3 regions of the Halomonas sp. H10-59 genome follow, and region 3 is predicted to be linked to each of the others. Evidence: predicted binding sites of a transcription regulator. Region 3 holds the regulator's gene; each other region holds the start of a gene.
What was found. The regulator PhoB, encoded in region 3, activates phosphate uptake and scavenging genes when phosphate is short. The targets are predictions, from matches to a motif close to TGTCATANNNNTGTCANA.

Region 1 (7,905 bases), 480 kb from region 3:
GATGCCGTCGTCGCCGAACAGCAGCGTCTCGCATACCGCGCCCGAACTTACCATCATCACCACCGCCTGGGCGTTTGCCGCTGCCTCGATGGGTGTCTCGGCCAGAGTGGCGCCAAGTTCGCCCAGCGGGGCTGCCTTGTCGATGCTGCGATTCCAGGCACGCAGGGGGAAGCCTGCACGGATCAGATGACGGCCCATGGGCAGGCCCATGATACCGGTGCCCAGCAGGGCGATGGTGGCAGGAGAGGTCATACGGGCGGCTCGTTGTAGATTAGAAAGTAGGTAACAGCCTAACCTCTTCCGCCCGGTGCCTCCACGCTCAGTCGACCTGCCGCCACCACTGTACCGGCCAGCCGCGCTCGCGGGCGGTGGCGTCAAGCGTCGGGTCGGGGTTGATGGCGAAGGGACGGTCGACGAATTCCAGCAGGGGCAGGTCGTTACGCGAGTCGGAGTAGCCGAAGCTCTCCACCGGGGTGTGCTCGGCCAGCCATTCGCGCAGCGCCTCGAGCTTGCCGCCCTGGAAGGTGCGGATGCCCTCGGCCTTGCCGGTGTAGCGCCTGCGCGAATCGAGTTCGAGGGCGGTGGCCAGCGCCTGATCGGCACCGAGGCGCTCGGCCAGCGGGCCGACCACGTGGATCGGCGAGGCCGAGATGATCACCACCCGATGGCCCTGGTCACGGTGCCAGGCCAGGCGTTCGTGGCCCTGAGGGAAGAGCCGGGGCACCACCTTGGCCTCGAGGAAGGCGTCGACCTGTTGCCTGACGTCGGCCTCGCTGCGGCCGGCCAGCGGCGTCAGCAACAGCGCCAGATGGGCTTCCATGTCGAGCGTTCCGGCGGCGTAGGCGGCCATGTGTTCGGCGAAGGCGGCGCGGTAGGCGTCGCCGTCCTCGATCCAGCCGAGATCGATCAGCCACTGACTCCATAGTCCGGTGATGTCGCCGTCGAGCAGGGTGTCATCGAGGTCGAACAGGGCCAGGGTCATGGGCGCGTCGGGGGCCTTGGCGGCATCGCCGTGGCAGGCGTCAGTGGTCATGGTGACAGGGCTCGTCAGGTCGTTCATGCATCCAGCTCCTGAACCTCGTCGAGATCGACGTGGATCGTCACCTCGCAGCCGGCGGGCAGCAGGCTGCGGGCGGAGCGATTGAGGGTATCGACGGCGAGGCTGGTGCCATCGCAGTCGATGTCGTAGCGCACGATGTTACCGAGCAGGCGATGTCGACGCACACGACCGCTGACGCCCGGTCCCACCCGCGCCGGCCGCTCGCCACCCAAAGGGCGGCCCTGCACGCTGAGATAGAGCGCCTCGGGGCGCAGCGCGACACGCCCGGCCTGGCTGCGAAAGCCCAGCAGTGGCGCGGCCTCGACGGCGTCGAGCAGGCAGTAGTGGCCCATGAAGCCGGCGGCGTTTTCGTCCCGGGGCCGGGTGTAGAGCACCTCGGCGGTGTCCTTTTGCAGGATCCGCCCTTGGTGCATCAGGAATACCCGGTCGGACATCAACATGGCCTCTTCCTGATCATGGGTCACGAACAGGGTGGTCAGGCCGAGGGTCTTCTGAATCTCGCGGATCTGGTCGCGCAGATGTCGACGAATGCGGGCGTCCAGCGCCGACAGCGGTTCGTCCATCAGCAGTACCTTGGGTTCCACCACCAACGAGCGTGCCAGTGCCACCCGCTGGCATTGCCCGCCCGACAGCTGGTGGGGAAACTTGTGCGCCTGGTCCTGCATCTCGACCAGGCGAAGCACCTCGTCCACCCGGCGCGCGCGCTCGTCACCGGGGACCTTCTGCATGCGCAGGCCGAAGGCGACGTTGTCGGCGACCTTGAGGTTGGGAAACAGCGCATAGTGCTGAAACACCATACCGACCCCGCGCCGCTGGGGCGGCAGGCGGGTGATGTCGTCACCGCCGATATGGATGCTGCCGGCGCCCAGCGAGGTCAGCCCAGCGATGGCCCGCAGCAGGGTCGACTTGCCGCAGCCGGACGGCCCCAGCAGGGTGATGAACTCGCCATGCGCGATATCGGCGTCGATGTCGGCGAACACCGAGGTCTCGCCGAAGCGCTTGGCCAGCCCCCTCAGCGAGACCGCGTTGCCGCTTTCCTGGCGGCCTGGCGCTGACGGGGTCGTGGTCTGGACCGAGGACGGGATAGTGGATGCGACAGTGGACGGGGCGGCGCGCTGGGTGGCAAGTGTGGTGGCAGCCATCATCGTGTGGCCTCCGTGATGGTGTGCTCGGCCTGGCGATTGCCCAGCCAGGTCAGGATCAGGGTAAAGGCGAACAGGGTGATCACCAGGGCGCTGGTGAAGTGACCGCTGGCGCCGCGCATATTGTTGAGATAGACCTGCAGCGTCTCGAAGCGGGTGCCCACCAGCATGTTGGCGAAGACGAATTCGCCGACCAGGAACGAAAACGACAGGAAGATGGCGATCTGCACCCCGCCACGCAGGTTGGGCAGGATGACCAGAAAGAAGGCCTTCAGCGGCCCGGCACCCAGCAGCTGGGCGGCGTCCATCAGGCTTTGCACGTCCACCGCACGCAGGCTGTTGGCAATGGCGCGGTACATGAACGGCAGCACGATGGTGAAGTAGGTGGGAATCAGGATCCAGGGGGTGCCCACCAGCGGCAGCGGGCCGCCGGCGTAGAGCTTGAGTAGCCCCACCGAGGACACCACCGGGGGCACCGCGAAGGGCATCAGGATCAGGGTGTTCATCCAGCGGTCCAGCCACGGATAGCGGGTGTGGGCCAGCAGGGCCACCGGCATCACCAGCACCAGCGACAGCGCCAGGGCACCCACGGCGACGGCCAGCGACCGGGCGAAGGCGGCCACAAAGCGCGGGGTGGTCCACAGCTCCACGAACCAGGCCAGGGTCAGGCCATCGGGGACCAGGGTTGCGCCCCAGCGGGTGGCCAGGGCGTAACCCAGGGTCGCCACCAGCGGTAGGGCCAGCACCGCGAAGACGCTGCCGACGATCCAGGCGTAGGGGTTGAAGGTCGCCGACAGCGGCGCTGCGGTCGGGCTCTTGTGAGCCGGCAGGGTCTCAGCGTGAGCCATGCTGTGCACTCCGTCTCAACAGCCACTGCTGGACCAGGGTGACCAGCACCAGCAGCAGCACCAGGATCAGCGCCAGGGCGCTTGCCAGATTGGGCTCGAGGAACAGGTCGCCGGCCACCAGGTTGGCGATACGAATGGTCATCAGGTTGTAGCTGGTGTTGACCAGCGCGTAGACGGTGGCGTAGGCGCCCATGGCGTTGGCGAACAGTACCGTGAAGGTGCCGGCCAGGGCCGGCCACAGCACCGGCAGGCCGATGCGCTGCCAGTAGGCGATGCGCCCGGCGCCGAGCAGGCTGGCGGCATCACGCCATTCGGCCTTGAGGCCGGCGAAGGCCGGGAACAGCAGCAGGATGCCCAGCGGAATCTGGAACCAGGTGTAGATGACGATCAGCCCGCCGGTGGAGTAAAGACGCACGTCCTCGATGATGCCGAGTCGTTGAAGCGCCAGGGTCAGCACGCCGTTGGCCCCCAGCAGGATGATGAAGGCAAAGGCCAGCGGCACGCCGGCAAAGTTGGAGGTCATGTTGGTGAAGGCGATCATCGCTCGCCTCAGGCGTCCGCCGGAACGCACCAGGGCGTGGCAGGTCAGGGTGGCGATGACCAGGCCGATGGCGCTGGATACCAGCGAGATGGTCAGGCTCTTCCAGATCGCCTGGCGGAAGAACGCCGACTGGGCGATCTCCTGAAAGTGGCCAAGGCCCCAGTCGCCGTTGACGTTGAAGGCACTGATCGCGACCCAGGCCATCGGCGCCAGTTGGAAGGCGGTGAATATCACGGCGAAAGGCACAAGCCACAGCCAGGCCGGTAATGGCGCCTTCACGATCCGGCCTCCTCGTTGCAGGTGGCGTGCGCGGTGGGCGCGGCGCCGGTGATATTGGACGCAGCCAGCAGCTCGGGATGCCAGGGCTTGTCGTGGGAGAGCCCAAGGACGCTTGCCAGGGTGCCGCACAGGTGGGTCTGGCGGATGACCCGTCCGGCGGGGTCGGCAAAGGCGTCGCCGAACAGCCACAGCGGCACCCGGCGTTCTTCTTCCAGCAGGCCCGAGTGGGAGCGATCGGCGTTCATGCCATGGTCGGCGGTGATCATCACCTGGCAGCCGTCGGCCAGCCAGCGTGGCAGGTAGTCGGCCAGGGCGATGTCGGCGTGGCGGGCGGCGTTTCTGTACTGGGGCGAGTCGCCGCCGTGACGATGGCCGGTGTCGTCGATGTTCATGCTGTGTACCAGCAGGAAGTCGGGCGCGTGGCGTTGCCTCAGGGCCTCGGCGTCGCTGAACAGGTGATCATCCGGATAGTGGTCCTGCCAGTAGAAGATGCCGGCCTGGATGGCCGCCGCCGGATCGTCGAGGAAGCGGTCGCGGGTGCGCTCGAAGGGTGCCTTGACGTAGAGCTCACTGACCCAGTGATAGGCCGCCGCTGCGGTGGCAAGGCCCTGGCCGCGGGCCAGGTCGAACAGGCTGGTGCCATGGGAACGGCGCACGATGTCGTTGTGCACTACCCCGGAGTCCACTGGGCGATCGCCGGTCAGCAGGCACTCGTAGAGCGGCCGAGACATGGCCGGCAGCTCGCAGTCGAGGTGGGTGATGTAGCCGCGTCCGGCCTCCACCAGGGCGCTCAAGTGGCCCATGGCGTGATGGCCGACGGCGTGATTGAGGCCGTCCAGCACCACCAGTATGACGGGTCTGGTCATGATGACTCCCGGCCGCGCGGCAATACAGGGCGCGGCGCTGTCGCGAAATGGCGTGGAATGCGCTGAAGACAGGCCTCGTGGGCACTGTCTTCAGCGGTCGATCGTTGTAGCGGGGCTGTCCTCAGCGCTTGATCACTGCTGGTGGATCAGCACCTCGGACTGCCACTGGCGCGGCAGCACCTTGGCGCTCTGTTCCCAGGCGGCAAAGTCCTGGATCGGGCGGGCGCTGGCGTACTGCTCGTTGGGCAGCAGCTTGGCGGCGATATCGTCGGGCAGGGTCAGGTGCTCGGCGCGGATCGGGCGAGCGTAGCCCTCGGCCAGATTGAACTGGCCTTCGTCGGACAGGATGTACTCACGGGCCAGCTTGGCGGCGTTGGGGTGCTGGGCGTGGGTGTTGATGATGGTGGCGTAGCCGGAGGTCACCGAAGCGTCCGAGGGGATTACCACCTCGAAGGCGTCACGGTCGATCTGGTCGCGGTAGTTCAAGGCGTTGAAGTCCCACAGCAGGGCCACTTCCACTTCGCCCTTCTCCAGATTGGCGATGGACACGTCGGCCAGCGACAGTCGGCCCTGCTCGGCCAGTTCGGCGAACAGCTCGAGGCCCGGGGCCAGATTGCCCTCGTCGCCACCGGCGGCGTAGGCGGCGGCGAGTACCGCATTGTTGGCCTGGGAAGCCTGGCCCACGGCGCCCACTGATACCGAGTAGTCACCCTCGCGCAGGTCGGCGAAGGAACTCGGGCGCTGGTCCTCTTCCACCAGGTTCTTGTTGATCATCAGCGCAATGGTGCCGGTGTAGCCGAGCATCCAATGGCCATCTTCGTCCTTGGCCCAGTCGGGGATCTCGTCCCAGGTGGTGGGCTTGTAGGGCTGGGTCACCCCCTGCTGCACCGCGATCGGTCCGAAGGCGAAGCCGACATCGCCGATATCGGCGGTGGCGTTCTCGCCCTCGGCCTTGAACTTGGCGACTTCCTCGGCAGAGCTCATGTCGGTATCGGTGTGCGCCAGGCCGTAGACGCTTTCCAGGTCGGCCCAGGTGTCCTTCCAGTTGGCCCAGGTGTCGGGCATGCCGACGCTGTCGACGCGGCCTTCCTGCTTGGCGGCCTCGATCAGTGACTCAAGCTCGGCGGTGCTTGCCTGGGCGGCGGTGGACAGCAGGCCAGCGCAGGCCAGGGCGGTCAGGGTCGGGTAACGCAGAGAAGTGACGATCACGGGAGGGTCTCCGGGTCAGGGGCGTGAAGTCGACGGAAACCGATGCGCCTTTCTGGTCTAGATCAGTTTCCGTTGACGATCACCCTAAGGAGCTAGCGTGACAGCCTCGTGTCAGTTGCGTGGCAGTCTCGTCTCAGTCCATATGAGCTAGGTAAAGGACGAAAAACCCGACTCGTTCGAGCACTGTCATCGCGTTGTCACCGGCTTGCCACTAGACTGCTGAAATTACGTTGAACCTTCTTTGGTCTATACCAGAAAGCTGGACGCCGCCGGATACTGCCCGGCGGCGATCCTGGTCAGAGCTTCGAGAGTCCGCCTTGCCTACTGTCCCTGACGACACCTCGCACGACGCCTCACCCTCCCATCGCCTACGCGAGCGTCTTGCGCCCTTGCTGAGTCTGGCCTCGACACGGGGCGATCGCCGTCTGCCCAGCGAGCGAGACATGATGGCGCGCCTCCAGACCACCCGCATCACCCTGCGCGAGGCACTCAATGAGCTGGAGGCGGAGGGCTGCGTGTATCGCGAGAATCGGCGCGGCTGGTTCGTGTCGCCGCCACGGCTACGCTATGACCTGTTGGCCTGCCTGCCGTTTCACGAGATGGTGCGATCCCAGCAGCGCAGCGCCCGCACCCTGTTGCTCAGTGCCGAGGAAGTGATCGCGCCCGTCACGGTCGCCCGCCGGCTGGGACTCGCCGAAGGCGAGCGCGTCTACCGCATCTGTCGTGCCCGGCTGGTGGACGAACGCCGGGTGCTCTACGTGGAACACCATCTGTTGCCGCGCTGCTTTCCCGCCATTCTGGAGTTCGATCTGGCGCGGGAATCGCTGACCGAGCTCTACCGCCGCGAGTACGGCATCCGGGTCGGGCGGGTCAGCTACGAGCTCGGCACCTGTGTACTTTCCAGCGACGCCGCCAGCGCGCTCAACGCGGTACGCGGCAGCCCCGCCCAGCGCATCACCCGCATCAACCACGACCAGAACGGCCGTGCCATCGACTGTGATGATGAGTACTGGCGCCACGACGCCATCGAGCTGACGCTTTCCGCCGCCCCTCAGGGAGTTTGAGGTGCGAGATCGAGGGGCTTCGAACTGCGGGGGAGTGCTAGACCGCGGGAGGGCGTTCTTCCAGCAGGTGCCACAGGGGGGCTGCCACTGCCGCTTCGTCGCGATGGCGATAGCAGGCCACTTCCAGAGAGGGGCCGCCGAGGATTTCCTGCAAGGAAATCAGCTTGCCGCTCTCGAGGTCTTCCTCGATCAATCCGTGGGGCAGCCAGCCGATGCCGAGACCGGCCAGGGCGAGTTGGCGAATGCCGATGGTGAAGGCGGTCTCGCAGACCAGCTCGATCTCGTAGTGGCGTTGGGCATCGAGCAGGTAAGGCGTCGCCAGGGCCTGGCCAAGAAAGCTGTCCGGATCGTAGCCGATCAAGGGCAGTCGTTGACCTTCCTCGAGTTCGTGCATGAGACCACCGTGATGATCCGACGCACACACCGGCAACAGCCGTTCGACGCCCAGTGACAGCCGCTCGACGCTATCGCTGCCACTGAACAGGGGAGCCCCTTCCAGCTCTGAACACAGCAACAGGTCGGCCTTGCCTTGCTCGAAGTCGTGGATGCACTGGCTGCGGTCGGATGAGGTGATCTGCAGTCCCACCTCAGGCGCGTGATGACGCAGGTGGCGCAATAGACGCGGCAGGTAGCTGACGGTCAGGGTGTGCTGGGTGGTCAGAATGGCCCTGGGCCCCTGGCGGGCATCGCTTCTGAGACGACTGCGCATGGCGTAAAGGCGTGCCAGCCACTCTCGCAATTGGGGCTCGTACGCCCGCGCGTGGGCGGTCAACTCCAGGCGCGAGGCGCTGCGATCGATCAGCGCCACCCCCAGCCACTCTTCCAGCTGGCGGATACGGCGCGAGAATGCCGGCTGGGTGACGTGGCGCCGTTCGGCCGCCTGGGAAAAGGTGCCC
Region 2 (7,905 bases), 2.3 Mb from region 3:
GCTGGGCTCTGTCTCTACGGCCACGATATCGATACCACCACCACGCCGGTGGAGGCGGGGCTGATCTGGGCCATTGGCAAGCCACGTCGTCGTGGCGGCGAGCGCGCCGGTGGCTTCCCGGGGGCTGATCTGGTGCTGCACCAGGTCGAAGTCAAGGACCACCAGCGCAAGCGCGTCGGCCTGCTGGGCGAGGGGCGTGCTCCGGTGCGCGAAGGTGCCGAGCTCTACAGCGAGGACGATCGTCTGCTTGGGCAGGTGACCTCCGGTGGCTTTGGCCCCAGCGTCGGCAAGCCGGTGGCCATGGGCTACGTCAGCCTCGATCACGCCGAGATCGGCACCACCGTGTACGCCGAGGTGCGTGGCAAGCGTCTGCCGATGACGGTGACTCGCATGCCGGTCATCACACCGGGTTACTATCGGGGCTGATAATGCGGCTGACATCTCGATAGATAACGTGTTATACCGTTATCTTCGGTGGCGTAAAGTTGCCATCGGATGAACGATCAACGGCGCCCACAGGGCGCCGTTTTTATGTCCTGGAGAAAGAGACGGCTCGGGTCTGGCGCCGGCATTGCAGGTCAGGCGATAAGTCGACGAAAGGTCAGGTTGATTCGCTCACCCGGGATCTTGCGCGGCAGCAGGGCGTGTTCGAGCTGTTCCTGGCAGCCGGGCCCCATCCACAACAGGCTGCCGCTTTCGAGCCAGACGTTGAAGGCCTCGGACGAGCGGTCCTTCCAGCGAAAGCGCATGGGACGGGTCGCCCCCAGGCTGATGGAGGCGATGGTAGGGCAGTCGCCAAGTTCCGCTTCGTTATCGCAGTGCCAGCCCATGCGGTCCTCGCCGTTGCGATAGCGGTTGATCAGTACGCTATTGAAGGCGCTGGTCGGTGTGCTCTTGTCGACGGCCGAAAACCGTTCGAGGAGGTCATTGAGACGATCACGCAAGGCCGCCACCGACGGATGCCAGGGGCAGGGCGCGAAGTCCCTGCCGGAGTAGCGATAGGCGTGATCGCCCATCCATACCTGCTGGCGGGGAATGGGATGACTGCGCCCGTAAAGGGTCAGTTCGGGCTGCTGCCAGTCGAGTTCCTGGCGCAGCCTATCCTGCAGGTCGCTGGCGTCGGACTCGCTTATGAGCCCGGGCAGGTAGTAAAGCGGCGGGGTCTCGACCAGGGTTTGGGGTGGCGCTTCGAGTGGTGCTTCGTGTAGCAATTTGAACAGCGCTTTGGGGTCATGTGGAGGCATTCAAGCAGGATGCCAGTGAAGGCTGGCTGGCGCCACCGATCAGGAGCGGTGGCGCTTGTTCTGGAGGTGCGGGCGAGATGCGGGCGAGCGGCAGTGATGCCCCCCCGAGGCGGCGTCAGTGGGACGCCGCGATCAGCAGAGTGGTCGAGGAAAGCCCGAGGCTGGCCAGGGCCATGCCATAGCCGAGCGCCGCGCCGGCAAGGACGTCACTGTAGTAGTGCAGCCCCAGGCCCACCCGCGAGATAGCGATCAAGCCCGCCAGCGGCAGCAGCCAGGGCAGCAGGGCGGGGCTGTGTACCGCGACCAGGGTACAGAACATCACCGCGTGCATGGTGTGGCCGCTGGGGAAGCTGTAGCGGTCCCTGGCCGGTTCGTTGCACTGGATGCTGCCGCCAAAGGTGATGAAGGGCCGCTCTCGACACAGACGGGTCTTCAGCAGCTTGTACACCGCGATAGCCACCACGGCGGTGAGGGTGTATTCGAGCATCAGGCGCAGACCGATATCGCGGCCGTGGATCGCCGGCAACGCCACGATCAGCGCCACCCAGATCGGCCAGTCGCCCAGCTTGCTGGAGATCTTCAAGGTGGATAGCCAGGGGCGGTGAATGCTGAGGCCGGCGGTGCGCTGGCACAGTTGCCACTCGAGCATATCCAGGCGGTCGAACATCTGCGGGATTTTAGTGGGCATGTCACATCTCCCTGGCGGTAAGTCGTCTTCTAGCGTCTTTTGTCGTCATGTGTCGTCATGTGTCGTCATGTGTCGTGCTAGGGCCCGCTTCCTGTGGCCTCCACGCCGCCGCTCGGGCCGGCGGCGGGGTGTTCAACGAGCGATCTAGGCCTTGGCGGGGTCCGACAGGCCGGTTCCCGACGTCAGGGCTTGGTGATGGGCGTCGAGGAAGGTCTGGGCGATGGATGGCCAGCGGTAGGCCAGGGCGCGTTCCCGGGCGGCGCGGCCCAGGCGGGCGTAGCGTGCCTGCTGCTGGCATAGGGCTGTCGCCTGCTGGCGGAATTCGGCGTTGTCACCGGCGGCGACGCTGACACCATCCTTGTCGGTGGTGATCAACTCGGCGCCGGCCGCGTGGCGGAAGGCTACCACCGCCAGGCCGCTGGCCATGGCTTCGAGAATGACGTTGCCCCAGGTCTCCGACAGCGAAGGAAAGACGAAGATGTCAGCGCTGGCGTAGTGGATTTGCATCTCGGCGGAATCGATGAAGCCGGTAAAGATGGCGTCCGGCAGGGCCTTTTCCAGCGATGCCCGCCCGGGGCCGTCGCCCACCACCACCAGGCGCATGTCGGGGCGCGCCTCGAGCATGTCGAGAAAGGTGTCGCGCAACAGCTCCAGGTTCTTCTCTGGCGCCAGTCGGCCCACGTAGAGCGCCACCGGCTGGTGCTGGCCGACACCCCAGCTGTCGCGCAGTTGCTGACTACGCTTGGCGGGGGTGAAACGATCGCCTTCGATGCCGCGTGCCATGACGCTGACGCGCTCGAAGCCTCTTTGCGCAAGCTCCCGGGCTTGCTGATGGGTCGGTACCAGGGTCGCCGCACAGCGATTGTGAAAATGACGCAGGCGATTGCGTACCAGTGGCGCCAGCCACGGCAGACCATAGTCCTGGCAGTAGTGATCGAAGTTGGTGTGCCAGCCGCTGACCACGGGAATGTCCAGCTTTTCTGCCGCGCGCAGGGCTGACCAGCCCAAGGGGCCTTCGGTCGCTACATAGATGGCGTCGGGACGATTGTCGCGCCATAGCCTGCGCAAACGACTGGCGGAGGCCCAGCCGATACGCACTTCCTTGTAGCGCGGCATCGACATGCCGCGTACGCGAAGTTCGTGGGCCATCCCGGTGGCGGGTTCGGTGGAGCCGTCGACGGGGGCCGGCCGGACCAGCTGCAGCGTCACGCCAAGAGCACGCAGTTCCTGGCTGATGCGCCCCAGCGTATGGGCGACCCCATTGATATCAGGAGACCAGGTTTCGCTGACCAGACAGATGCGCATGGAATTCCTCGTACCGGTCGGGCCCCGTATGGCCCGCTCCCGAGACAGGGTGATACGCCAGCATGACATCTCTAGGTCAGCGATATGAACAGGCTGTTACGGTGGCCACGGGGCCGGGCGACGGACAAGCGCATTACGCTTGCGTCGGCTCGGCCCGCAGCGCTCAGCGAAGGATGGTGTCCGGGTCGATGGGCTTGCCACCGTGGCGCATGTCGAACAGCAGATCGTGGCGGCCGGTCGAGGCATGCTTGCCGACCACGCATAGCGGGGCGCCGCGGCTCACCTGGTCCCCTTGCTTTACCAGCAGGTCGTCACACAGCGCGTAGACACTCTGCAGGTTGTCGGCGTGGTGCACGATCACCACCTGGCCCAGTTGGCGCATGCCGTCGGCGAAGCGTACCTGGCCATCGGCAACGGCCTTGGCCCGGGCGCCCTCGTCGGTGGCCAGCAGCATCGGCTGCAGGCTGCCGCGGCTGTCCTTGCCGTAACGGCGCACCACCCGGTAGTCGTCCAGCGGCCAGGGCCAGCCACGAGCGTTAGAGGCGACCGGACCGGGATCCGGCAACGAAGCGGAGCGAGAGGGGCTGGCCGTGGCTGAGCTGCTGGATGATGAGCGGCTGGCGACCGATCGGCTGGCCAGCGGCACCTGGATCACCTGGCCGACCTTGAGGTCGGTGGCGCGGACGCCAGGGTTGGCACTCTGGATGCGCTGAGCGGTGGTGCCGAAGCGCCTGGCAACGGCGCTATAGGTGTCGCCGGGGCGGATCTGATAGCGATAGGGGCCACCGGACGGCGCCCGCTCCTGATGAGAGGGCACCAGCAGGCGCTGACCCACGGCCAGGTGGCGGGCGTCGACACCCGGATTGAAGCGCTGCAGTCGCAATAGCGGTACGCCGGCGCGGCGGGCGATGGAGCCGAGGGTGTCGCCGCGCTGCACGCTGATCCAGTCGCCGGCAATGCTGCTGCCGGCGACGCTGGCGCTGCGTTGTGATGACGTCGGGGATGCCCCCTGACCGGCGCAGCCGGCCAGCAGCAGGGCGATCACCAGCGGTGCGAGTCGAGTGAGGCGTCCTTGTTCTGCCACAGGGCGTTGAGCCATGAGTGGAAGCGTTCCTTGTAGTGCGGGTCGTCGTGATAGCGCCCCTCCAGCATCCACGGCGCCACGTCGAGGCGGCGTGCATCAAGGCGAATGGCCTTCTCCTGGCCGCACAGGAAGCGCCAGAAGCTGGGTTGGCTCGACTGGTAGTCGATGGTGAGGTCGATGATGGCGTCGAGACGATCGCCGAGCAGGTTCAGTACCTGGGCGATGCCGCCGGCCTTGGGGCGCAACAGATGGCGAAAGGGGCTTTGCCTGGCCTCGCGCTTCGCCGGGGTGAAACGGGTCCCTTCGACAAAGTTGATGATGGCAATGGGGACGTCGCGGGCACGCTTGCACATGCGCTCGGTGGCCTTGCGATCGCGTTCGGCCAGGCGTGGGTTGGCGGCCAGGCGCTCCTTGCTGTAGCGGCGCATGAAGGGAAACTCCAGTGCCCACCAGGCCATGCCTACTACCGGGATCCAGATGAGCTGCTGCTTGAGAAAGAAGCGCGGCATCGGGATCTTGCGATGAAACGCCATCATCAGCAGGAAGATGTCGGTCCAGCTCCGATGGTTGGACAGCACCAGGTACCAGGCGTCCGGGCTCAGTCCCTCGGGCACCGACATGTGAAGGTCGGGCTTGATCCAGTGACGCATCCACCACAGGTTGAAACCGATCCAGTTGAGGGCGATGGCGTTGAGCCCGGCCAGCACGCGCCGCTGCCAGCGTCGCCCGGGGGTGACCACCTTGAGCAGGGTCAGGATCACCAACGGGATGGTCCAGAATAGCGTGTTGCCAACCAGCAGCAGAACGCTGATCAGGCCCTTGAGGGTCGACATTCCTTGGATAACCTCGCAACAGCAGATAGAGCGGGTGTCGCCTGGCCGTGACAGTGGGCGAGGCAGGCCCGCCAATCCTAATGGATCCGGTGCCGGCTGCCCAGTGCGAGGGTCCACGGCCATGTCGGCGTCATGCTTCGGAGAGGGTCGGTGTCTCGATATTGTTGACCAGTACCTGGAGCATGGCGCGGGCGGCCACCGACAGCTCATGGGGATTCCAGGTGACCACCCCCACGGCGCGCTCGATGACGGGATCCTTGAGCGGGCGGCAGACCGCGCCGGCCTCCTGCATCTGACGCAGGCATAGCGAGGGCACGGCGCTGACGCCCAGGCCATTGGCCACCATGCGTCCGACGCTGGCGAGCTGATGGGTCTCGAAGGCTACCTTGAGGGCCCCGTGTCGGGCACCGAGCTGCTGCTCCAGCAGGCGGCGTACCATGGAAGGCCGCTGCAGCGCCACAAAATCCCAGCTCATCAGGCTTTCCCAGTCGAGGCTTGAATGCTGTACCAGAGGCGAGCGTGGGGGCAGCACGGCCACGAAGCGGTCGTGAAACAGCGGAGTGAAGTGCAGGCTGCCGGTGGCCTCCGGCTCGAAGGCGATGCCCATCTCCACCTGGCGCTGGCGCACCATGTCGATCACCTGCTCGTTGACCACGTCATGTACGGTGACGTTGATACGCGGGTGCTGGCGGTGAAACACCCCCAGCGCCGGGGCCAGCAGATTGCCGGCAAAGGCCGGCATGGCGGCCAGGGAGAGCCGTCCAAGTTGCAGGGTGAAGCGTTGGCGCAGGGCGTCCTCGGTGTTGTCCCATTCCACCAGCAAGCGTTTGGCCAGCGGCACCAGGGACTCACCTTCGGGGGTCAGGCGGACGCTTCGGGTCGTGCGGATCAGCAGTCTACCGCCTAGGCTGTCCTCGAGACCCTTGATCGCCAGGCTCAGCGCCGGCTGGGAGAGGTGGAGCTGTTCACAGGCCTGGGTGAAGCTCAGGGTTCTGGCCACCGCCAGAAAGGCACGCAGTTGCTTGACGGTCACGACATGCTACCAAGGTCAAATTTATTTAAAGATATAAATAATCAATAAAGAAAACAAACTTAACAAATATATGGGGGCGAGCAACACTGCCTTCAGTGCTACCTTGAGGCAGGGCGGGGCACCGGAACGGTGCCGGTTCGCCACCTCTCCTTTCACTTTCATCGACAGACGAGGCGCCCCACATGGCCGGATTCGACAAGCGCGTGTATTCCTATGAAGAGGCGATGGACGGCATCGAGAGCGGTATGACGGTGCTGGCCGGAGGCTTCGGTCTCTGCGGCATTCCGGAGAACCTGATCGCCGAGATCAAGCGTCGCGGGGTCAAGGACCTCACGGTGGTCTCCAACAACTGTGGCGTCGATGGCTTTGGCCTCGGGGTGCTGCTGGAGGACCGTCAGATCAGCAAGATCCTGGCCTCCTACGTGGGCGAGAACGCCCTGTTCGAGCGTCAGATGCTCGACGGCGAGATCGATGTGCAGCTGACCCCGCAGGGGACGCTGGCCGAAAAGATGCGCGCCGGTGGTGCCGGTATTCCCGCCTTCTACACGGCAACCGGCTATGGCACCCCCATCGGTGAGGGCAAGGAAGTGCGCGAATTCAACGGTCGCCACTATATCCTCGAAGAGGCCATCGTCGGTGACTTCGCCATCGTCAAGGGCTGGAAGGCCGATCGCTACGGCAATGTGGTCTATCGCAAGACCGCCCAGAACTTCAATCCCATGGTCGCCACCGCCGGCAAGATCACGGTGGTCGAGGTCGAAGAGATCGTCGAGCCGGGCGAGCTGGATCCGGCCGAGATCCACACGCCCGGTATCTACGTCGACCGCCTGATCCAGGGCACCTTCGAGAAGCGTATCGAGAAGCGCACCGTACACCAGGGCTGATCAGGCGCATCGCCCTGACGCAACGACTTCTCCAAAGAACAGCAAAGAGGCATCAAGATGGCACTCACTCGTGAACAGATGGCGCAGCGTGTCGCGCGCGAACTCGAAGACGGCTTCTACGTGAACCTGGGCATCGGCATTCCGACCCTGGTGGCAAACTATATTCCGGAAGGCATGGACGTGATGCTGCAGTCCGAGAACGGTCTGCTCGGCATGGGGCGTTACCCCACCGAGGAAGAGGTCGATCCGGACATGATCAACGCAGGCAAGCAGACCGTCACCGCGCGTCCGGGGTCGGCGATCTTTTCCTCGGCGGAGTCCTTCGCGATGATTCGCGGCGGTCACGTCGACCTGACGGTGCTGGGCGCCTTCGAGGTTGACCAGAACGGCAACATCGCTTCCTGGATGATCCCGGGCAAGCTGATCAAGGGCATGGGCGGAGCCATGGACCTGGTGGCGGGTGCCGAAAACATCATCTGCACCATGACCCATGCCTCCAAGGACGGCACCTCCAAGCTGCTGGAGTCCTGCAGCCTGCCGCTGACCGGTGCCGGCTGCATCAATCGTGTGCTGACCGATCTGGCCTATCTGGAGATCGACAACGGCGCCTTTATTCTCAAGGAGCGGGCACCGGGCGTCAGTGTCGAGGAGATCAAGGAAAAGACCGCCGGCAAGCTGATCGTGCCGGATGACGTTCCGGAAATGGTCTTCGACTGACCAAAACGCCCTTTGACCAGCGTCACCCTTGCCGAGCCAGCATGTTCTGCTGGCTGATACCTTGAGCGACAACAAGGTTTTGGCACCCTCGCAGCGGCCCGGCTTACGCCGGGCCGC
Region 3 (7,905 bases):
GGGCCTTGATATCCGTCACATCGCCCCTGACGACCTCAACCAGGAACTGCTCGACGACAGCAGCACGTCTTGACCTCGACGCCCTGAGCGGCGTCAATAGGCCGGCCCCGTCAGGGTCGTTGCCTGCACTCTGAGCATCGGGCCATCGTCGAGACGATGGCCCGATGTCGTTGGGGCACTGTCATCTTCAGCCACTGCCAAGGATCGATGTCATGCTGAATGCCCTCGAGGCGGTCCGCCGCGGAACCCGCCTGGTCTATAGCCAGGGCCTGCGTCGTTATGTGTTTCTTCCCATTCTGGTCAACCTGCTGGTCTACGCCGGCATGCTCAGCTACGTGCTCGGTGAGTTCGGTGGCTGGCTCGATAGCTGGATGGCCATGGTGCCGAGCTGGCTGGAATGGCTCGACTGGCTGATCTGGCCGTTGTTTGTGGTCAGCCTCGTGCTGATCGTGTTCTTCAGCTTTACCCTGGTTACCCACTTGATCGCCGCCCCCTTCTACGGCTTCCTGGCAGCCCGGGCCGAGGTCGAGCTGACCGGCCGCGAGCCCATCGATGATCGTGGCTGGCTCAAGACCGGTCTCGACGCCCTGGGCAGGGAGCTGTTGAAGCTGGCCTATATCCTGCCGCGCATGATCGGGCTGTTTATCCTGAGCTGGATTCCGGTGGTCAACCTGATCGCGCCGCTGTTGTGGGCAGCCTTCAGCGCCTGGGTCATGGCGATCACCTACCTCGACTACCCGATGGATAACAACAAGGTCAGCTTCGCCGATATGCGCAAGCGCCTGTCGGCGCGCTGGTGGCCGAGTCTCAGCTTCGGTGGCCTGGTGACCTTGATCACCTGGATCCCGCTGGCCAACCTGTTTCTGATCCCCGGGGCCGTGGCCGGCGCGGTGCTGATGTGGGATCAGCACTATCGGCAGTTGCCGGTGGTTCGGCGTTGAGAGGCACTTCCTGTGGACGTATGGCGTTGAGCAGCACTGTCGGTGCTGCCGATAATGGTGCGGCGTCAAAAGGGGATAGCAGGGAGTGGCCATGACGGCGCTGTTGCCAAGTCTTTTGCTCTATATCGCGGCGGCGCTGGCCGAGATCGCCGGCTGCTTTGCGGTGTGGCGCTGGTGGCGAGATGACGCCTCGGCATGGTGGCTGCTGCCCGCGGTGGCGAGTCTGGTGGCCTTCGCCTGGCTGCTCAGTCAGATCGATGCCGACTACGCCGGGCGTGCCTTTGCCGCTTACGGGGGCGTCTACATCGTGGCGTCGCTGGGCTGGCTGTGGTGGGTCGAGCAGCGCCTGCCGGATCGCTGGGACCTGATCGGGGGAGTGCTGTGTCTGGTGGGTGCCGCGGTCATCCTGCTGGGGCCCAGGAGCTGATGGGAGCACGCCCTGTTCGTCCTGGCGGGGCCTAGGCGCTGTCCGAAAAGTCGACGAGCGAAGGTTAGACAAGGCAAAAATCGGTGAGAAAGCGCAGTTTACGGGGTGTAAATGAGCATGTTGATCCGATTTTTAACGCCGTATTACCGAGCGCAGGCACTTTTCAGACAAGCCCTAGTGCACAGCGCCGGCGCGGCCGAGCGCCACCGGGTCGGCCGCTGCCAGCCGGCTCGAGGGAAAGATGCAGCGGAAGGTTGCGCCCCCGCCGAGTCGGGAGTCGATATCCAGGCGTGCCTCGTGGCGCAGCAGCACATGCTTGACGATGGCAAGCCCCAGGCCGGTACCACCGGTGGCGGTGCTGCGGCCCTTGTCGACCCGGTAGAAGCGTTCGGTAAGGCGTGGCAGGTGCCTCGGATCGATGCCTTCGCCGTCGTCTTCCACCTCGAGGCAGGCGCCTTCGCCGTAGGCACGCCAGCGTAGCGTGATATGGGCGCCGTCACCGGCGTAGCGCACCGCATTGAAGGCCAGGTTGGAGACCGCGCTGTGCATCTCCTTCTCGCTGCCGGTGAGACTGCGCGATTCTTCGACGACGACCTCGATCTGCTGGCGGCCGCCTGACAATGCCTCGGCGTCGCGCTTGACCGCCTGCAGCAGGGTGGTGGGGTCGAGGCGAACGTGGTCGCTGCCGCCCTGGTCGTTCTCGAGTCGTGACAGCAGCAGCAGGTCGTTGACCAGATTCTGCATGCGGCGCGTCTGGCTCTGCATCTGGGCGACCCCCTTGCCCAGGCGTTCCGGCAGCATGCCGGCCATGTCGCTGTAGGTCTCCAGGTAGCCGGTCAGCACGGTCAACGGCGTGCGCAGCTCGTGGGAGACGTTGGCGACGAAGTCGCGGCGCATCTGTTCCAGGCGATGCAGACGGGTGATATCGCGGGCCATGACCAGGCGTTCATCGTCACCGTACAGGGTGATCTGGAACTGCAGGATCATGTTCTCGTCGATGGGGGAGGGCAGGCTCAGAGGTTCGCGGTAGTCACGGGCATTGAAGTAGCCGACGAAGCGCGGGTCGCGCAGCAGGTTGGTGATGTGCTGGCCGCGGTCCAGCGCCGGCTTCAGGCCGAGCATGCGCTCGGCGGAGCTGTTCCACCACTCCAGGTCGCCGTGGCGATCGAGCATCACCACGCTGTCGCGCATTGCCTCGGACGATTCCTGGATACGCTGCAGGGTCGAGCGCAGGCGGCGCTGGGTGATCCGCTGGCCTTTCTGGTAGCGATAGAGGCGATCGAACAGCTCGCCCCACAGGCCACTGGCGGTGGGAGGTTCCTGCTGGGGGCGGTGGGTCAGCCAGTCGTGCATCGCGTGCAGGTTGCGCAGGTGATAGCTGAGCCCAAGCGCCAGGCCCAGGCCGATGCCTACGCTGGACAGCGAGAAGGGCCAGCCCAGCAAGGCGCCGAGACCCACCAGCACGGCCAGGCGCCAGACTTCTCGTCTCCACAGACGACCCACGTCAGTTCTCGGCTCCGTTCACCTCATCCCTCCTGGTGCTGCGTTGCGTCGATGGCTCGCTCAGACCTTGGCCGAAAAGCGATAACCGGTACCGCGTACGGTCTGGATCAGTTGCTGATGGGGTTCCCCCAGGGCCTTGCGCAGGCGGCGGATATGCACGTCGACGGTACGTTCTTCCACGTAGACGTTGCCACCCCAGACCTGATCGAGCAACTGGCCACGGGTGTAGGCGCGCTCCTGGTGGGTCATGAAGAACTGCAGCAGGCGATATTCGGTGGGGCCCATGTCCAGTGACTTGCCGTCGACGCTGACGCGATGGCTGACCGGGTCGAGCTTGAGGCCTTCCACCTCCACCGGGTCTTCGACGCCCCGCGGAGTGGCGCGTCGCAGCACGGCCTTGAGTCGGGCCACCAGTTCTCGCGGCGAGAATGGCTTGGTGATGTAGTCGTCGGCGCCGGCTTCGAGGCCCTGGATCTTGTTGTCCTCCTCACCCTTGGCGGTGAGCAGGATGATCGGCAGCTCTGCGGTGGTTTCCTCGCGCTTGAGCCGGCGGGCCAGTTCGATGCCGCTGGTGCCCGGCATCATCCAGTCCAGCAGCAGCAGGTCGGGCTGGTCATCGACGATGATGGCGTGGGCGGCCTGAGCATTGTCCGCCTCGAGCACCCGGTAGTCGGCCATTTCCAGCGCCACCGCGATCATTTCGCGGATCGGGGCTTCGTCATCGACGATCAGTACGGTCTTGGCGGTCATCCCGGGAGCCTCTTGGTCAGGGTCTTACACTCGACGGTGACAAATGACACCACGTCAATGTGACAATTAGATGACATTGTATCCATTGTCGAGCGACCGAGACGGGCATTTCCCTCACCCGAGGGAGGGATAGAGGCTCAGTCCGAGTCCGGCGAACAGCAATAGGCCCGACCAGTGGTTGTTGAGAAAGGCCTGGAAGCAACGGTCGCGGTCACGGCTCTTGATCAGCCGCTGCTGGTGGACAAAGGTCGCGCCCATGGCCAGCCAGCCGAGCCAGTAGAAGCCGCCCAGCGCCAGCAGGCTGCCGGCCCAGGCCAGCAGCCCCAGGGTAGCCAGCTGCAACAGCGCAATGATGCGGGTGTCCCAGCGGCCGAACAGTACCGCGGTGGACTTGATGCCGATCTTGAGGTCGTCGTCGCGGTCGACCATGGCGTATTCGGTGTCGTAGGCCACCGTCCACAGCACGTTGGCGGTAAACAGCAGCCAGGCGACCATCGGGACTTCGCCGAGCACCGCGCCGAAGGCCATCGGTATGGCCCAGGAGAAGGCCGCGCCCAGCACCACCTGGGGGAAGTGGGTGTAGCGCTTCATGAAGGGATAGCTGGCGGCCAGCACCGCTCCGATCAACGACAGCCACACGGTAAAGCCGTTGGTCAGCCAGACCAGCGCGAAGGCCGATCCCAGCAGGCACACGAACAGCACCTTGGCCTCCCGCTCACTGATGCGGCCGGTGGCCAGCGGTCGGTTCTTGGTGCGTTTGACGTGGCCATCGAAGTGGCGATCGGCGTAGTCGTTGACCACGCAGCCCGCCGCCCGCATCAGGTAGACGCCGGCGACGAAGATCAGCAGGGTGTCACGGGCCGGAATACCCTCGGAGGCCACCCAAAGCGCCCACAGGGTCGGCCACATCAACAGCCAGGTACCGATGGGGCGGTCCAGACGCATCAGCGCCAGAAAGTCGGGAATTCGGTTCAGGTATCCAGGGGGACGCAGCAGCGAACGATCCATCGGTCTCTCTCATGCTCTGGCGCAGGTCAGGCGAAAATGAGGCGTAAGCCGGGCAAAAGTCGCTTCTCGGAGAAACATCGCCGAGAAGCCTTGGCGCAGCCTAGCGCGAGCCGACGGCCATGACCAGCAAGGCGAGCCCAGCCAGGCTCGACCGGCACGACAAGACCAGCAGGCCATCATCATCCGTACAGGGCTTCGGCGGGCTACCGTCAGCCCACGCCATGGTTGGCGCCTCGGTGTCCGAAGCGGGCGACGACAGGGAGTCAGCCGGTGGCAGAGGCCGGCAGCGACAACGCCCGGCCCATGGCCGGCATAAAGCTCTCCTGCACCAGCAGCACCCAGCCGCTGTGACGAAATACCGAGCGGCGTTGCCACAGCCCGGTATAGCCGTGGATCGGCCTGGTGTTACGGCCGATCTGAATGGCGCTGCGCTCGAGGTCGGGCTGGCGAAACAGCCAGCTGCCGAGAGAGGTCTCGCCGAGGCCTTCGAAGGGAGCGTCGTGACGCTCGACGATCGGCGCCACGCTGCGCGCCACCACCCAGGGCTCCTCGTCCACGCACAGGGCGACCTCGCGCAGCCAGGCCTGCTCGTCGCTGGCCAGACCCAGCACGTGGGCCTCGTCAGGCCACGGCAGTCCCTTGGCCTCCGCCAGCAGGCGTACGCGAAAGTGCCCGGCGCCTGCCGCCTCGATCAGGCGTTCTGTCAGGGAGTCCCGCGAGGCCAGCCAGGCGTGCCAGTCAGCGGGCACCGCGATGCCACCGGAGGCCAGCGACACCCAGCCGGGGTCGACGATATCGGCCGCGTCGGCATTCGGCGAAGAGGCTGTGGCTGGCGCGGGATTACCCGGTCCGGACCCCGAGCGCTCCCCCAGGGAGCGGAATGTGGAAGGAAGCTGTGTCATGCGGCCTCGGCAGGGCTGTCGTCACCGGAGGCGGTGCTCCGGTCGGTCGGCGCATAGTGTACCATGTGGCCCAGCACTCACCCGCTGGTGTGGCCCCGTGCGGGCCGGCCCAGCTTCAACAGCGACCGCCCGGCGGTCGTCGGCAGAGTCGAAGGAAGCGATGCAAGGACCCTTGACCATCATCGGTACCGGCATGGCGGGCATAGGCCTGGCACGCCAGGTGCGGGCGCTGGACGCCCACCGACCGATCACCCTGATCAGCGCCGACTCAGGCGATGACTATTCCAAACCGCTGCTGTCCACCGGCTTCGCCAAGGGCCTGGCGGCGGACCGGCTGGCCGCGCGCTCGGCGCTGGAACTGGCCGATCAACTGGGCGCGGTGGTACGTCCCCACACCAGGGTCGATGCCATCGATCTGGCGTCGCGCACCCTGAGCCTGGGCCAGGAACGCCTGCCCTGGTCGGATCTGGTGATTGCCACCGGTGCCAGCCCCGTGGCGCCCTTCGAGATTCCCGATGCTCTGGCCGGACGGGTGTTCTCGATCAATGATCTCGACGACTATCGGCGTTTTTCGGCAGGCCTCGAGGCGCTGGGGCGCCCGGCTCGGGTGGCCATCGTCGGCCTCGGACTGGTCGGCTGTGAATTTGCCAACGATCTGCACGCCGGTGGTCATCGCGTCTGCCTGGTCGGCCCTGAACCCTCGTTGCTGCCCAGGTTGCTGCCCCGGCGACTGGGTCAGACCCTGAGCCAGGCCTTCATCGAGGCCGGCATCGACGTCATCCATGGCCGTCTGGTGAGCAGGCTCGAAGGTGCCGGTGGTGACATCGGTGTGCACCTCGACGACGGCCATGAGCTGGAGGCGGATATGGTGCTGGTGGCCACCGGCCTGAAGCCGCGCTCTCGGCTGGCGCGAGAGGCCGGTATCGCGACAAATGGTGATGCTATCGTCGTCGATCGCTACCTTAAAAGCTCCGATCCTCGTGTTCATGCGCTGGGTGATGTGGCCTCGGTGGATGGCGTCAATGCCATGTACGTGCAGCCGCTGCAGGCTTCGGCCAAGGCGCTGGCCGCGACCCTGTGCGGTCGTCCCACCCAGGTGCGTTACGGGCCCTGGCCGGTGCTGGTCAAGACGCCGCTGCTGCCGGTGGTGGCGCTGCCGCCGATGACCGACAAGGTGCATTGGCGAATCGAGGCCGACGGCGAGGATATCAGCGCCCTGGCCGAGGATGACGAAGGGCGTCTGCAGGGCTTTGCGTTGACGGGAAAATGCGTTCGTCGGAAAGTCGAACTGGCGCGGGCGGCACCGCCGTTGCTAGGCTAGGTTCGTCAACGGCGCGGGTTGTACGCGATGCAGCCGTCGTTGAAGGTGCCACCGAGGCAGGGCAATTCTATCGGGGACGACCGCCACGACGTGTGGCTGGCCGGTGTCGTATCGCCGGTTTCGTACCGATGGAAGAGGCAAGGTCCCGTCGGCGGTGGCTCTCGCTAGTCGAAAGACAGTCAGGAAGCGCTGAGCGCACCGTGATGTTCATCGTCGTGGTCAACGATCCTGTTGTCACGGCGCAGGGCCGGGGACTGCCCGTGTGGACACTCGGACAGTGTTTCCATAACAATGATGCCGGTGTCACGGCACCGGAGTATCAAGCCAAACTCAGGAGGGCTGTATGCGCAAGCCAGAACTCGCCGCGGCGATTGCCGAGCGTGCCGATCTATCCAAGGACAAGGCCAGCCAGGTGTTGAACGTCATCCTCGACGAAATCACCGGTAGCGTGTCTTCCGGCCAGGACGTGTCGTTGATCGGCTTCGGCACCTTCACCGTGCGCGAGCGTGCCGCCCGCACCGGCAAGAACCCTCAGACGGGCCAGCCGCTGAAGATTCCCGCCAGCAAGACAGTCGCCTTCAAGCCCGGCAAGGGGCTCAAGGACGCAGTCGCCCGCTGAGGTGACGACTACCACCGCCTGTCCTCCAGGCGGTGGATCGATATCGCGGCCCGGTAGCGGGCCGCGCCTACCCGTCGACCGGTGAGGCAACATGACCCTGAGACTGATGCTGTGGCTGCTGGGCGTCATGCTCAAGCGGGCCTTCAAGCGCAAGGCGCGATTCCGCGAACGTCTGCAAGACCGGGGTGGGCTCGACTGGGGCATCGCCACCGAAGATCTGTCCATCGCGCGCCACTATCGCATGCGTCCCACGGGGATCGAGAGTCAGCGCGGACTGCCGGTGGATCTCGATCTGGAACTACGCTTCCAGGACAGTCAGACCGCGATCAAGGTACTCCGGCGCCCCTCCCAGCGCACCTTCCTCGATGCCATGATGGCCGGCCAGCTGCGACTGGTGGGCGACGCCCAGGATCTTGATCGGCTGCAGCGCCTGC

Region 1: a site for PhoB is predicted at 6,130-6,147, ahead of NFG57_RS18320 (UTRA domain-containing protein). Genes of this name have one in related genera too.
Region 2: a site for PhoB is predicted at 3,299-3,316, ahead of NFG57_RS09560 (glycosyltransferase family 1 protein). Genes of this name have one in related genera too.

What each region holds. Positions count from the first base shown of each region.
Region 1 is NZ_CP098828.1:4,224,758-4,232,662, reverse strand. It holds gene NFG57_RS18355 (NAD(P)-dependent oxidoreductase) at 1-252, opposite strand, end outside; gene NFG57_RS18350 (HAD family hydrolase) at 320-1,060, opposite strand; gene NFG57_RS18345 (ABC transporter ATP-binding protein) at 1,057-2,205, opposite strand; gene NFG57_RS18340 (ABC transporter permease) at 2,202-3,050, opposite strand; gene NFG57_RS18335 (ABC transporter permease subunit) at 3,037-3,870, opposite strand; gene NFG57_RS18330 (alkaline phosphatase family protein) at 3,867-4,736, opposite strand; gene NFG57_RS18325 (ABC transporter substrate-binding protein) at 4,869-5,945, opposite strand; gene NFG57_RS18320 (UTRA domain-containing protein) at 6,263-7,009, shown strand; gene NFG57_RS18315 (LysR substrate-binding domain-containing protein) at 7,047-7,905, opposite strand, start outside.
Region 2 is NZ_CP098828.1:2,192,959-2,200,863, forward strand. It holds gene gcvT (glycine cleavage system aminomethyltransferase GcvT) at 1-426, shown strand, start outside; gene NFG57_RS09550 (alpha-ketoglutarate-dependent dioxygenase AlkB) at 579-1,211, opposite strand; gene NFG57_RS09555 (phosphatase PAP2 family protein) at 1,360-1,932, opposite strand; gene NFG57_RS09560 (glycosyltransferase family 1 protein) at 2,077-3,237, opposite strand; gene NFG57_RS09565 (LysM peptidoglycan-binding domain-containing protein) at 3,401-4,336, opposite strand; gene NFG57_RS09570 (acyltransferase) at 4,279-5,154, opposite strand; gene NFG57_RS09575 (LysR substrate-binding domain-containing protein) at 5,285-6,187, opposite strand; gene NFG57_RS09580 (CoA transferase subunit A) at 6,370-7,071, shown strand; gene NFG57_RS09585 (CoA transferase subunit B) at 7,129-7,788, shown strand.
Region 3 is NZ_CP098828.1:4,709,662-4,717,566, reverse strand. It holds gene phoU (phosphate signaling complex protein PhoU) at 1-73, shown strand, start outside; gene cysZ (sulfate transporter CysZ) at 213-941, shown strand; gene NFG57_RS20540 (YnfA family protein) at 1,033-1,368, shown strand; gene phoR (phosphate regulon sensor histidine kinase PhoR) at 1,543-2,871, opposite strand; gene phoB (phosphate regulon transcriptional regulator PhoB) at 2,932-3,621, opposite strand; gene ubiA (4-hydroxybenzoate octaprenyltransferase) at 3,736-4,629, opposite strand; gene NFG57_RS20520 (chorismate lyase) at 4,893-5,531, opposite strand; gene NFG57_RS20515 (FAD-dependent oxidoreductase) at 5,692-6,852, shown strand; gene NFG57_RS20510 (HU family DNA-binding protein) at 7,196-7,471, shown strand; gene NFG57_RS20505 (hypothetical protein) at 7,563-7,905, shown strand, end outside.